2 regions of the Virgibacillus sp. genome follow, and region 2 is predicted to be linked to the other one. Evidence: predicted binding sites of a transcription regulator. Region 2 holds the regulator's gene; the other holds the start of a gene.

Region 1 (7,685 bases), on a different contig from region 2:
TTCTCTTTAATACTTTATCATAATGAAGTACTAAAGAGATGCGAAAGTGGGGAAGAAATAAAATGGAATGGGTCGTCCTTATATCTGTTCTCATATTAACCATATTAAGTTTGTTACGTGTAAATGTCATTATCGCTATTATTGCAGCTGCGATTAGTGCTGGTTTGATGTCTGGGCTAAATATAAAAGAAGCTGTTGAACTGTTAGTTAGTGGAATGGGTGGTGGTGCCAATACTGCATTAAGTTATATATTATTGGGTGCTTTTGCTGTAACAATTAGCTATACAGGTATTACATCATTATTAGTAACTTACCTTATTCGAATATTATCAGGTAAAAAGACGATGCTTTTACTCGTAATAGCAGCTGTAGCATCACTATCACAAAACGTCATTCCTGTTCACATTGCATTTATTCCAATACTTATCCCACCTTTATTGCCACTATTTGATAAAATGCGATTAGATCGGCGTGCAGTGGCGACGGCATTAACGTTTGGGTTAAAAGCTCCCTATATTCTAATTCCGGCAGGATTTGGCCTCATTTTCCATGAAACGATTGTGGAGAGTATGAAGCAAAATGGGGCGAGTATCACAGTGAACGAAACGGTGTTAGCTATGCTCATTCCAGGTTCAGGGATGATTGTAGGTTTGCTGATCGCTATTTTTATTACGTACCGTAAAGATCGTGTAGTCAATGATGGAATGAAAGAAGAGACATCAAAGGAAGAAACAAAGGCGGTACCATTCAACAAACAACATGTATTTACACTTATAGCAGTTGCTGGTGCTTTAACGGCGCAAATTATAACAGGCAACCTCATTATAGGAGCTCTTACGGGGCTTGTGCTCATGTTTATATTTTTTGTTATTCCTTTTCATAAAGCAGATCAAGTTGTCAGTGAAGGTATCGGCATGATGGGAACAATTGCTTTTGTCATGCTTGTGGCCTCAGGTTTTGGAAATGTATTGACAGAAACAGGTTCCGTAGAAGCGCTTGTAGAAGTATCTTCGGGGTTTTTAGATCAAAATAAGGCCCTTATTGCTTTCATTTTGTTGCTAGTAGGACTTATCGTTACGATTGGGATCGGCTCTTCTTTTGGAACCATTCCTATCTTAGCCGCATTGTATGTTCCCATTTGCTTAGCTGCAGGCTTTTCTCCATTAGCTACAGCTGCATTAATTGGAACGGCAGGTGCACTAGGTGATGCAGGGTCGCCAGCTTCAGATAGTACATTAGGTCCAACTTCAGGATTAAATGCTGACGGCAGACATCACCATATTTGGGACACGGTGGTACCAACTTTTATACACTATAACATTCCCCTATTTATTTTTGGTTGGGTAGCTGCTATTATTTTGTAAACAATCAAATAAAAATACTGTTTGAAATTAAAATTGCTATGACCCGTAGGAAGCTTTTCATCCTACGGGTTGTTCATTTTAGTGTTGCTTCTATTATTGTTTGCGATAATACATAAGAATAAATAGGCTGAAAATGTGCATAGTAAGATCAAAAAAGGTGATTATCCATGAGAAAAAGATTTTCTATATGTGCAGTTTTAGTTATATTGGCTACCTTATATACACCACTTTCATCTTTAGCATCTGGCTATGGATGGGGGTACAGTAAAAACGAAGTGCATAAAATCCCTGATATTGGAAAATATGCAAGCCTGCTTGAAAAATACAATGCGTATTATGCAGATCCATCTGGAGAAAAAAATGTATACGTAACATTTGATAATGGCTACGAACAAGGTTATACAGCTGATATCTTAGATGTATTAAAAAAGCACCAAGTTCCAGCAACTTTTTTTGTTACAGGGCACTACGTAAAAGAAGAACCTGAATTAGTAAAACGTATGGTAAAAGAAGGGCATATTGTCGGTAACCACTCGTATCATCATCCTGATTTTACGATTATGAATAAAAAAAATATACAAGAAGAATTAGAATCATTGGAGGAAGCAGTTGCAGCAATTTCCGATCAAAAAGATATGAAATACTTACGTCCGCCAAGAGGAATGTTTAATAAAGATACATTAGAATGGGCGAATGAATTGGGATATATTCACATCTTTTGGTCGCTTGCCTTTAAAGATTGGGAGACAGATAAGCAAAAAGGGTGGAAATATGCATTTGATCAAGTAAAAGAGCAAATTCATCCAGGTGCGATCATTTTATTACACACTGTTTCCTCCGATAATGCAAAAGCACTTGAAAAAATGATTCGTGCGTTACAAAAACAGGGCTACTCATTTAAAAGCCTTGATGATCTGGTGTTAAGAAATAAACTTCCTGAAGCTATATACGGCTTGTAGTTTTCCCTTACAGTGCAGTAAGAGGGGGCTTTCAACAGAAGGAAGTTGAAGGTCCTCTTCCATTGTTGGAAACCATTATGCTTGTAACAATGGAAGGTGCAGGTGTAAATTACGGGGAGATATAGCAATTGGCAAGCAAAATGAAAGTTTTTGCTTGCCAATCATTTTGAAACTAAAGTCACGTGTACATTTTTATTTAAAATTTTCCTAATATTTGATATGATTAGAAAAAGTATTTAAATGAGGAGTTGATATTTTGAAAAGGGAAGCACTTATTCCGCCAAAAGCTTATAATATTGCCATGGAGATAGAGCGTCACGCCAACAGCAAGAATAAACTAGCACTGATAAAGGAGAATGAATTTGGAGAAACCGATCAGCTTACATATAAGGAGCTAGTAAAGCGAGCTAACCAAATTGGTAACGTTTTCTTAAAAGCTGGCTTAAAAAAAGGTGACAAAATTTTAATTATGGTCAATCGCTCTTTTGAAGCCTATGAAGTATATCTGGCTGCATTGAAAACAGGAATCATTATTATTCCTAGTTCCGAAATGTTAAAAACGAAAGATTTGCAATACCGTGTATCACACGGAGAAATAAGTGGTGTCGTTAGTTTGTATCGTTTCGCAAACCAGTTCGAAGGAATACGTGAATATGATCAGTTACATAAATTTGTTATTGGTGAAGCGGTAGATGGATGGGTATTTTTGGATGAAGAAAAGAAACAAGTTAGTGAGCAATTAGAAATTGTTGATACGAATAGAGAAGATACCGCTTTTTTACCATACACATCAGGTACAACTGGGAATCCAAAAGGGGTTGTCCATAGCCATGCTTGGGGGTACGCTCACTTAAATGCAGCTGCATATAATTGGCTTGCTATCCAAGATGGAGATCGTGTATGGGCGACAGCAGGGCCTGGTTGGCAAAAATGGGTGTGGAGCCCGTTTTTATCCGTTCTTGGAACAGGTGCAACAGGTTTTTTTTACACCGGAAAATTTAACGCTGAAAAACATTTACAATTAATAGATGATTATCAAATAAACATAATATGCAGCACGCCGACAGAATATCGTATGATGGCGAAAGTCGATAGCCTTCCACACTATAATCTAATGTCCCTACATAGCGCTGTATCAGCAGGGGAGCCACTAAACGTTGAAGTAATAGACATATTTAGGCATCATTTTAATATTACTGTACGAGATGGATATGGACAAACGGAGAACACATTATTGCTCGGGTTTACAAAGGATATGCAGGTGAGGCCGGGATCAATGGGAAAGCCTACTCCAGGTAATAATGTAGAGGTAATTGATGAAAATGGTGATCCACTAGGTCCAAATGAAGTCGGAGATATTGCAGTGAGATTAGATAGCCCAGCTTTATTTTCTGAATATTATAAGGATACAGAGCGTACCAGTATGGCTAAACGAGGTTTGTATTATATAACGGGGGATCGTGCCTATAAGGACGAGGATGGCTTTTTCTGGTTTGAAGGAAGAAGTGATGATATTATTATTAGCTCTGGCTATACGATTGGTCCTTTTGAAGTGGAAGATGCGCTTATAAGGCATGCAGCCGTACAAGACTGTGCAGTCGTTGCAAGCCCTGATGAAATAAGAGGAAATGTAGTAAAAGCATTTATTGTTCTTCGGGAAGGATTCCAACCGAGTGATCAGCTAATAGAAGAATTACAAAATCATGTAAAAACGATAACGGGGCCCTATAAGTATCCAAGAAAAGTTGAATTTATGGATGATTTACCAAAAACAACATCTGGTAAGACGAGGAGAGTAGAATTACGTAATAAAGAAAAGATGGTAAATAAATAGAGCTATCAATGTGAGGAGATCAAATAAATGATTCTCCTCTTTTTCTTGTAATAAGAAAGTATAAAATTTGTTGCTTTAAATACCGATTTAACGGAATAGCCACGTTCGGCTCCAGCGCCCAGCAACTAGGCGACTTCACGAATCGCCCTAAGATAAGTCATCATCAGTTCGTGCTAAATAGGAAGGTCGACTAAACAGGGGTATGCCGCCCAACGTCGGCATACCCCTGTTTTAGTGGCATAATTCCTAAAACTTCAGTTGATTCGCTCCACTCGCTATTGCTAATGGGGCTTGCGCCTTTGTTCTGGACTATAGAAAAGTATAAGTTTATAGTATAAACCAAACTGACGGCGTTTTATCTGCATAGAGAATGAATGATAGCCAAGTTTTCTAATAGAGGATTCATACATCTTGTGGATGTTATGATACGTGAGCAAAGACCTTGAAAGTCAAACAAAGTCAAAGTATAATAATAGTCAAAAGGTCAAATAAAGTCAAAGTCATACGAAAACCATTAAAAACAAGCTTAAAACTTCGTATTATAGAAAAAATAAAAAAATAATACAAATCCCTTGAAAGTCAAAGAAGGTCAGAGTATAATATTAGTTGAAAGGTCAAAGATAGTCAAAGTCAAACATTGATGAGTATATAGATAAACTTTAAAAGGAGGAGTTCCATATGTTATGTCAAAATTGTAAACAAAATGAAGCAACAGTTAATGTAGCAATGCAATTAAACGATCAACATATGCAAATGCATTTATGCAATGAATGCTTCCGTAAAATGCAAGGCCAAATGATGGATGGTAATAATAACTTTTTTTCTCAATCCCCGTTTAGCAATGCTTATGGGTCATTTGCAGAATCGGGAAATGGCTCACCGAAAATGGGAACACGCACAAGACAACAGACAGGAAATCAAGGAAATGGTCTACTTGATCAGTTAGGTAAAAATCTAACAGATGAAGCAAGGGGTGGAAAGATTGACCCAGTAATCGGACGAGATAATGAAGTGAAACGGGTTATTGAAACATTGAATCGTAGAAATAAAAACAACCCTGTTTTAATTGGTGAACCGGGCGTGGGTAAAACAGCTATTGCAGAAGGTTTAGCTTCAAAGATAGTAGAAGGTGACGTCCCAACCAAATTATTGAATAAAGAGATTTATTTGCTTGATGTAGCATCACTTGTTGCCAATACTGGTGTACGAGGACAATTTGAGGAGCGAATGAAACAATTAATTCAGGAGCTGCAACAACGTCAAGATGTGATTCTATTTGTTGATGAAATTCATTTACTAGTTGGTGCAGGAACAGCAGAAAGCTCACAAATGGATGCTGGCAACATTTTAAAACCAGCGCTTGCTAGAGGAGAGATTCAACTAGTTGGAGCAACGACACTAAAAGAATATCGTCAAATTGAAAAAGATGCAGCATTAGAACGTCGTTTACAACCAATTATCGTTGAAGAACCAACTCCGGAAGAAGCGGTGCAAATATTAAAGGGTATTAAAGATCGTTACGAAAAATTTCATGAGGTACGCTATTCTGATGAAGTTATAGTAGCTTGTGTAAACTTATCTAAACGCTATATCCAAGATCGCTACTTACCAGATAAAGCAATTGATTTAATGGATGAAGTTGGTTCTAGACTAAATTTAAATAATTCATCTAAAGATTCTGAGTCTATTTATCATCGTTTAGAAGAAGTAAAAAAAGAAAAAGAAGCTGCGGCTGAGCGTGAAGATTATGAACGAGCAGCACACTTACGTTATCAAGAAATTCAGTTACAAAAACAGTTGGAAAAAGCAAAAGGTGAAGAGCAAGATATAGATGTAGATGTGTCTGACATTGAGTTAATTGTCGAAGAAAAAACGGGTATTCCAGTAACGAAACTACAAGCAGATGAACAAGAAAAGATGAAAAATCTTGCTAAACATCTAGGCGAAAAAGTTATTGGACAACAAGAAGCAGTTAATAAAGTAGCTAAAGCAATTCGTCGTAGTAGAGCTGGTTTAAAAGCAAAAGAACGCCCAATCGGTTCGTTCCTATTTGTTGGACCAACTGGAGTAGGTAAAACAGAATTAACAAAAGTGCTAGCTGAAGAATTGTTTGGTACAAGAGATGCGCTTATTCGACTTGACATGAGTGAATACATGGAGAAACATGCTGTATCTAAAATTATTGGTTCACCTCCTGGTTATGTAGGACATGAAGAAGCCGGACAATTAACTGAAAAAGTGCGTCGTAATCCGTATTCCATCGTTTTATTAGATGAGATTGAAAAAGCGCACCCAGATGTACAAAATATGTTCTTACAAATCATGGAGGATGGTCACTTAACAGATTCTCAAGGCAGAACAGTGAGCTTTAAAGATACTGTCATTATTATGACAAGTAATGCGGGAACTGGATTTAAAACAATAAGTGTCGGCTTTAATAAAGATAAGCACGATTCCGTCTCCACGTTGGAAAGACTAAGCGACTATTTCAAACCAGAATTTCTTAACCGTTTTGATGCGATTATTCGCTTCAATGAATTAGAAAAAGAACACCTACTAGAAATTGTTGACTTAATGCTTCAAGAGCTACATGATACAATCGAAGAAAACAATATTTCAATTACTATTACGGACGAAGCAAAAGAAAAGCTTGTTGATGTAGGATTTGATGCAAGATTTGGTGCGCGTCCACTACGAAGAGTGATTCAAGACAAAGTAGAAGACCAGTTAACGGATTTAATACTTGAAAATGAAAATGTAAATCATGTTCAAGTCGACGTTATAAACGACAATATCGTAGTTAAACAAGCTTAAAAATTATAATGAAAAGCTACTGAGCACGAAGAAGTGTTCAGTAGCTTTTTTTTAGGACTATAGGAAAGCAATTTAGATTTTATCGTATAAGAAAAACCATTAAGAGTTGGTGAAAGCCTTCGTTTTTCTAGTGAAAAATCTTATAAGGTAAGTCAATGATGGAAGACCCACTTCATACTTTTGTCTATAAGGAAAACAACCGTTCAATTTACACTAGTCTAAGGGTAACAATAAGTACATCCAAAAAATGACTGTTTGTATCGTTCATAAATACGCCCTGTTTGCAAGAGAATAAACAGTATACTCCAAAATGCAAAGGGTGCAGTTTCTTATGTACAAAAGACAGCATATTTCTATAATAATTCTCACTATATTTATTACTTTTATTCCTTTTCAATCTGTACATAGTGATAATGCTGCAAAGGATATGCAAGTTCATTTTATTAATGTCGGTCAAGGTGACAGTATATATATTCGAACCCCGAGTAGTAAACATATTTTAATCGATGGCGGACCGCCAAAATATGGTAAAAAGGTAGTCAATTACTTAAAGCAGCAAGGTGTAAAAAAATTAGATTTAGTAGTAGCGACACATCCAGACATAGATCATATTGGCGGGCTCGTCACCGTAATGAAGCAATTGGAAATAAAAAAGATGTTAGATTCCGGTAAGCTGCATACAACGAAAAGGTATTCCAAATATATTCAGGAGCT
Region 2 (7,685 bases):
TTCAGATGTACATTCTCTTACTTGAGAAACACTGCCCGGTGCACTAGTAATCTCTTCACGATAGACCGTTTGAATGGAATCAATAACGACAAATGATGGTTTTATTGCTTCGATTTGATTTGCTATATCAAGTAAATTTGTTTCTGCTAACACATATAACTCGTCGGAAGTTACACCTAAACGATCAGCACGCAACTTTGTCTGTCTCGTTGATTCTTCCCCGGAAATGTATAAAACAGACAGACTTTTATCTGCCAATTGAGATGATATTTGTAATAATAGGGTAGACTTTCCAATCCCTGGATCACCACCAACTAGAACGAGAGAGCCTGGCACAATGCCGCCGCCGAGCACACGGTTAAACTCTTTCATATCTGTTGTCACTCTCGGTTCTTGTTGTGATTTAATTGCTGTAATTTTTTCAGGCTTTCCTACTGACCTATTACCTGTTTGAAAAGCTTGCTTTTGTCTCCCACCAGTAATTTCAATCTCTTCTACAAACGTATTCCAATTATTACAACCAGGACACTTGCCAAGCCATTTTGCTACTTCATACCCACAATCCTGACAAACAAATTTCGTTTTACGCTTCGCCAACCTATCACTACCCCTTCACTTATCTATTATATACGATTTTAGCAACCATAAAGTTACAGGTTCCTATCAATTTGAATAGGAATTCCATAGTCGTGCCACAAATCTTCCCTATTTCATACTGCTTAAAGCTAAAAATGGATTCACTTTTTTCGAAAAGACACTTCTTGTTGCTTCAATTTACTTAAAAGCAGCGTTTTGTTATTCGAAAAACTTGGCTATCGCCAAAGTCTTTATCCGCTTATACTATAAACCTTAAAAAATTTATACTTTCCTATAGTATAAAAAACTCGCCTGCGAGTGCTTTCGCGATTTTCCTAACGCAAGTCATCGTAGTTTCTTACTAGAAAAACACTTTGCTTTTCACCAATTCTTTATATAGAAAGCATTCATTTTGCTTATACGATAAGCCTTAAAATTTTATGCTTTCTATTGCTTATTTTTATTAGTTTAACATATTTTGGCGTTAAAAGAATGATTCTCATCATCTATATTATTGCAACATAGCAGGACGTTTTCCCTAAACCTATCTATCTTATTACAACAACTTTACTTATCGACAAATCTTTCGCATAAGCCTTCGTTTTTCTTATACGATAAAACCTTATACTTTTCTATAGTACAAATTAGGTCATATGTTTCTTAGAATAATACTTCTTTTCTTTTTGTAAATAAATTTCTTAAAGCATTAATTTGGTTCTAAATAAACAATCCTTTCGTGAAGCTACCTCCTCACGAAAGGATTGGTTTGTCAGAAAAACTTGGCTATTAACAAGTCTTTATGGCGATGACCATGGCTGCCGCTTTCCGTTACTACTTATCATCATATAGATAAGACTAAGGAAGTATAATAAATTCTCCTTTATTGTTTAAACCAATTTTTACTTTTTGACCTTTTTCAATTGTTCCTTTTAAAAGCTCTTCAGACAATAAATCCTCTACATTCTTTTGAATCGAGCGACGAAGCGGTCTTGCTCCATATTCAGGATCGAAACCTTCATTGGCAATCTTTTCAATTGCCTTATCTGTTAGCGAGAACTCGATATCTTGTTCTTTTAAACGTTTTTGCAGTTGTTGAATCATTAGCGTTACAATCTGCTTCATATGTTTTTTCTCTAAGGAATGGAAAACAATTGTTTCATCTATACGGTTTAAAAATTCTGGTCGAAATGCTTTTTTTAGCTCTTCCGTTACTTTTGATTTCATATTTTTATAATCCTGGTCTTCTTCCCCTAAATTAAAGCCAACATATTTATTTCGCTTTAATTCGCTCGCACCAACATTCGATGTCATAATTAATACCGTATTACGAAAATCGACCACGCGACCTTTGGAGTCGGTTAAACGACCATCTTCAAGAACTTGTAATAAGATATTGAACACTTCCGGGTGAGCCTTTTCTACTTCATCTAAAAGCACAACGGAATACGGTTTTCTACGGACTTTTTCAGTTAGTTGACCGCCTTCTTCATATCCTACATAGCCAGGAGGTGAGCCAACTAAACGAGAAGTAGCATGCTTTTCCATATACTCCGACATATCAATTCGAATCATGGCATCCTCATCCGCAAACATGGCTTCCGCTAAGGCACGAGCTAATTCCGTTTTCCCAACCCCTGTTGGTCCTAAAAATATAAACGAACCAATTGGGCGTTTCGGATCTTTCAACCCTGCTCGAGCTCTACGGATTGCTTTAGAAACGGCATTTACAGCTTCTTCTTGGCCGATTACTCGATTGTGAAGGATCTCCTCCATGTTAAGCAAACGTTCGCTCTCATCCTTCGTTAGTTTTGCTACAGGGACACCCGTCCAGATAGATACAACACTCGCAATGTCTTCTACTGTAACCTCCGTATCGGTTTGTCCTTGCTTTTCTTTCCATTTTGTCTTCGTCTCAGCTACTTCTTCACGTAACCGTTGCTCGGAATCACGAAGCGATGCGGCTTTTTCAAACTCTTGACTTTGTACAGCTGCATCCTTTTCCTTACGAACCTCTTCCAACTTATGTTCTAATTTCTTCAGGTTTGGTGGTACAGTATAGGATTTTAAACGCACCTTCGATCCTGCTTCATCAATTAAATCAATCGCCTTATCTGGTAAGAACCGGTCAGTTATATAACGATCCGATAGATTAGCAGCTGCTTCAATTGCTTCATCTGTTATCGTAACACGATGATGTGCTTCGTAACGATCACGTAAGCCTTTTAAAATTTGGATCGTTTCTTCCAACGTTGGTTCATCAACTTGAATAGGCTGGAATCTGCGCTCAAGCGCTGCATCTTTTTCAATATATTTACGATACTCATCTAATGTCGTAGCACCAATACACTGTAACTCACCACGGGCAAGTGATGGCTTTAAAATATTTGACGCATCAATCGCACCTTCTGCCCCACCGGCGCCAATTAAAGTGTGCAATTCATCAATAAATAAGATAATGTTACCAGCTTGACGAATTTCTTCCATTACCTTTTTCAAACGATCTTCGAACTCACCACGATATTTTGTTCCTGCCACAACCGTTCCCATATCTAGCGTCATCACGCGCTTATCTCGTAATGTTTCTGGTACTTCATTTTGAATAATTTGTTGTGCAAGCCCTTCTGCAACCGCTGTTTTTCCTACACCAGGCTCGCCAATTAATACAGGGTTGTTTTTCGTACGGCGACTTAACACTTGAATAACCCGTTCGATTTCCTTACTACGTCCAATAACTGGATCAATATTGCCTTCTTTGGCGCTCACCGTTAAATCACGTGCTAACGAATCAAGTGTTGGGGTATTCGCATTGGATTGTTGCGCACGCCCCTGACGATTTGCTTGCGATTCATTACTACCTAAAAGCTGTAAAACTTGCTGTCTAGCTTTGTTCAGGCTAACCCCTAAATTATTTAAAACTCTAGCAGCAACGCCCTCTCCTTCTCGGATAAGCCCTAATAGTATGTGCTCTGTGCCAACATATGAATGCCCAAGCTTACGTGCTTCATCTTGGCAAAGTTCTACCACTTTTTTCGCACGTGGTGTATAGTGAATTGTTTGCATTGGCTGTTTCCCTACGCCAATTAGTTTTTCCACCTCTTCTTGAATTTTGGAAATCTCCAATCCAAGTGATTGTAATGCTTTTGCAGCAATACCTTCTCCTTCACGGACAAGTCCTAGTAAAATATGTTCTGTCCCGATATTATTATGCCCTAATCTTACAGCCTCCTCTTGGGAGAGTGCGAGTACTTTTTGTGCTCTTTCGGTAAAACGTCCAGACATCATATATTCGTTTCCTCCTATCTATTCCTCTAATTGCAACCGCTGACGAATAAGAGAAGCTCGCAATTGGTCACGTTCACTTGCTGCTAATGTTTTTTTGGCATAGTGCTGTAAAAATCCTGGTTGAGTCAAAATCATTAGTTCATTTAAAATATTTCTTGATACATTTTTCAATAAACCTACATCAATACCTAACCTTACATTGGATAAGCATGTTGCAGCCTCTTTTGATTCTAAAATTCTTGCATATGCCAATACACCATAAGAACGAAAAATTCGATCTTCCAACTTTTCTTTCGATTGCTCCATTATCCGGTGTCTCGCATAACGTTCCTGTTCAATTAATTGCTTCACAACACTTTGCAAATCAGCAACGATATCCTCTTCTGATTTTCCAAGCGTAATCTGATTAGATATTTGAAAAATGTTTCCTTGCGCTTCACTACCTTCGCCATAAATACCTCGTACAACGAGACCTAACTGGTTAATTGCTGGTATCATGCGATTGATTTGTTTTGTTAAAACTAACGCGGGCAAATGCATCATAACAGAAGCACGCATTCCAGTTCCTACATTCGTCGGACAACTTGTCAAGTAACCTCGTTTTTCATCAAAAGCATAATTGATTTTTTCTTCTAGCCAATCATCAAATTCGAATGCTTGTTGCAGGGCCTCTGCTATTTGAAAACCTGGGAAATAAAGTTGCAAGCGAATATGGTCTTCTTCATTGATCATAAGAGATACTTGCTCATTTTCAGAAATAAGCACAGATGCAGCTTCAGATTGCTTTGCTAACAACGGACTAATCAAATGTTTTTCGACTAATACACGTTTTTCAATAGCGGATAGATCACGAATGGATACAAATGCTAAATCTTTATACACTCCATAAGTTTGTCCTTCATACTTTTCTTGAAAAAAACTCCTTATTTCCTCTAACTCTTTTGGATCAGCAGCTATTGGATAAGGTATATTAGCAAAATTTCGAGCAAGGCGAATACGGCTACTTAAAACAATATCGCTATCTGGACCATCTTTCCGCATCCACGGGCTAATCGCTTCATTCATAAATTGCTGCAATGTCATGATTGATCACCTGCCTCTGCCTGACCGTCATCTTGATTTAAAGCTTTAATTTGATCTCTTACTTTTGCTGCTTCTTCAAATTCTTCATTCTCAATTAACTTTTTCAAATGCAGTTTTAAATCTTCTAGCTGTTTTTTCTTATGCAAATCTCCACCTTGTCGTTTAGGGATTTTCCCATTATGCTTTACATTCCCCGCATGGACTCTTCGAAATATCGAGTCTAAACGATCGTTAAAAGTTTCATAACAAACAGCACAGCCAAATTTTCCTACTTGCTTAAATTGAGAAAAAGTCATTTCGCATTTTGGACATTGTAAGTCCTTTGTCTGATGATAACTTTCCGTGTGTGGATTTGACAAGCTGGAGGTGTCAAAATTAAATAACCCAGAAAGTAAATGATGTAGCGAATATCCATCTTCTGAATAGTTCATATACCCTTTATCCTTCGCACAAACATTACAAACATGAACCTCCATTTTTTGCCCTTGAATCACTTGTGTGAAATGAAGGGTTGCAGGACGTTTGTGACATTCTTGGCATTGCATGTTCACACTCCCCTTTATTTATTTAAATACTTAAGCGTTGTAAGCATGGATGTTAATACGCGTGCACGAATTTCATCTCGTAAAGGCAATTGGAATGGAAGCGTCGTTCTTTCAATAGCGCTTAACATAATCTTAGCCTCGCGTTCCGTAATTAACTCTTCTTCAAGTAACCTTTCTAATATACCGACTGCTTTTTGCTGAGATACAGATGGATTAATCATTTCAATAATTTCATCAATCAACTTGGACTCTTCTTGGTGAATAACCCGCATAATTCGAATAAAACCACCGCCACCACGCTTACTTTCCACAATATAACCTTTTTCAGCAGTAAAGCGTGTATTAATTACATAATTAATTTGTGAGGGGACACATTGAAATTGGTCAGCTATCTCACTTCGTTTAATTTCAATTACATTCTTCCCTTTTGATTGAAGGATTTGCTTCAAATAACTTTCAATTATATCTGATATATTACTCATATGCCCACCCCCTTTTGTATAGAGTAACGGTTTTGACTTTGACTATCTTTGACTATACTTTTATTATACGGGAATTTAAAGAAGATGCAAATACAATACTATGTTTATTGTAGACAAAAATAACTCATAAAAAACACATAATAAAAAAACCTTCTATGAATGGGAATTTCACGACAAAAGTCTTTTTATTACGACAAACCGTATTACCATAGAAAACTTGACTTATCGTCAAGTCTTATGGCGGAAACCGTATTTTTGCTTATAATATATTAAAAAATCCGACACATTCCTATAGTGTAAAAAAGATTTTGCCAAACATTTTAGAATTTTGAAAGGTACGCCTTTTTTATATAAAAGAAACGGACGTAATTCATTCGAACGAGTATCGCCCATTTTTATACCTCGTTATTAGGAATTCCCCTGTTTGTTTTTCTCTATCTAACCTTTCTTAAACAACAGTTTGACCTGTTCCTAACCTTCCGCCGATATTTCAACAACTTGGCTTATCGTCAAAATTTTAAGAATAAAATTCACACTTTGCTACAACGTAAAAAAAGATGAGTATTCCACTATCTGGAGTTCCCATCTTATACGAACACTTTTAAATACATCCTTATAATTATATGCTTTTTATTTTAATTCAGTAACATTTCTAACATGGTTAATACGAGAAATTTCATCAAATAAAGTTAGACGTTCTGCATTCGTTATTCCTTCTGTATTAATAAAAATATTACGGTAATTATTATCTGATTTTGATATTTCTACTTTTTTAATAGAAACGTAATGGTTGTCAAACACTGCAACCACCTCATTTACGGGCAAGTCTGGGAGTGTAACGATTTGAATAACGTGGGAAACTTTTCCTTTTTTAAATAGGCGTTCAAAATTATTAAGGAATATAAGGCTGAGTAATATTATTGCAGTTGTTACTACTGCTGCCCCATACATACCAACACCTACTACCAGACCTAACCCTGCAACTGTCCAAATAGATGCAGCTGTCGTTAAACCTCTTATCGTGCCACCATATACAATGATGGTACCAGCACCTAAAAACCCAATTCCACTTATCACATACGAAGGTATTCTTGCAGGGTCAAAACGGATATTCTCGTAATGCTCTAGAAAAAATTCAAATCCAAATAAAGAAAGTAGCATCATTAGACAAGAGCCAACGCCTACTAAAATATGGGTGCGAAATCCAGCTGAATGATTTTTTAACTCCCTTTCAAACCCGATTAATCCAGAAAGGCATAATGCGATAAGTAAACGAGTTAAAATAACATAAAAATGATCCCCCAATAGTTCATTGATTATTTCTTTCATACTAAATCCCCCAATTGTTAATAAATATAGCCTTTTATTTTATATATATGTGAACAAGATGAGGTTTATTTTTAATGAAGCCCTAATTAAATTAAACTTGTTCTTATTTCAAGAAGAAGTAGGAACTATGCGTTTCCTAATAATAATCAATATCCGCAAGAAGTATGATCTAAGAAGCTAGCTATATGTTGGTTTAAGTGGAGTGGATCGGTTACACTTTTTCAGCATACAATCTCTCCTCTTACTAACAAGAGTTGATATTGAAATAACTTTGGCGCAAGCGCCGTTTAGCAACATAGCGAGTGGAACGAATCAACGGAGATAAAGGATTCATGTCCTCGCCATGAACCGATGATAACTTATCGTAAGGCAATTCGTGAAGTCCATG

The links. Region 2 encodes CtsR, which represses protease genes until heat stress. Its sites were predicted from a motif close to ATGGTCAATAAAGGTCAAACA; they were not measured.
Region 1: a site for CtsR is predicted at 4,638-4,658, ahead of HLX49_RS05885 (ATP-dependent Clp protease ATP-binding subunit). Genes of this name have one in related genera too.

What each region holds. Positions count from the first base shown of each region.
Region 1 covers NZ_JABXHF010000019.1:30,331-38,015, reverse strand. Annotated here, with positions in the region: gene HLX49_RS05900 (Na+/H+ antiporter family protein) at 63-1,364, shown strand; gene pdaA (delta-lactam-biosynthetic de-N-acetylase) at 1,532-2,323, shown strand; gene mbcS (acyl-CoA synthetase MbcS) at 2,580-4,157, shown strand; gene HLX49_RS05885 (ATP-dependent Clp protease ATP-binding subunit) at 4,836-6,971, shown strand; gene HLX49_RS05880 (ComEC/Rec2 family competence protein) at 7,303-7,685, shown strand, end outside.
Region 2 covers NZ_JABXHF010000053.1:796-8,480, reverse strand. Annotated here, with positions in the region: gene radA (DNA repair protein RadA) at 1-597, opposite strand, end outside; gene clpC (ATP-dependent protease ATP-binding subunit ClpC) at 1,432-3,858, opposite strand; gene mcsB (protein-arginine kinase McsB) at 3,877-4,941, opposite strand; gene mcsA (protein-arginine kinase activator protein McsA) at 4,938-5,486, opposite strand; gene HLX49_RS11880 (CtsR family transcriptional regulator) at 5,501-5,968, opposite strand; gene HLX49_RS11875 (MgtC/SapB family protein) at 6,599-7,297, opposite strand.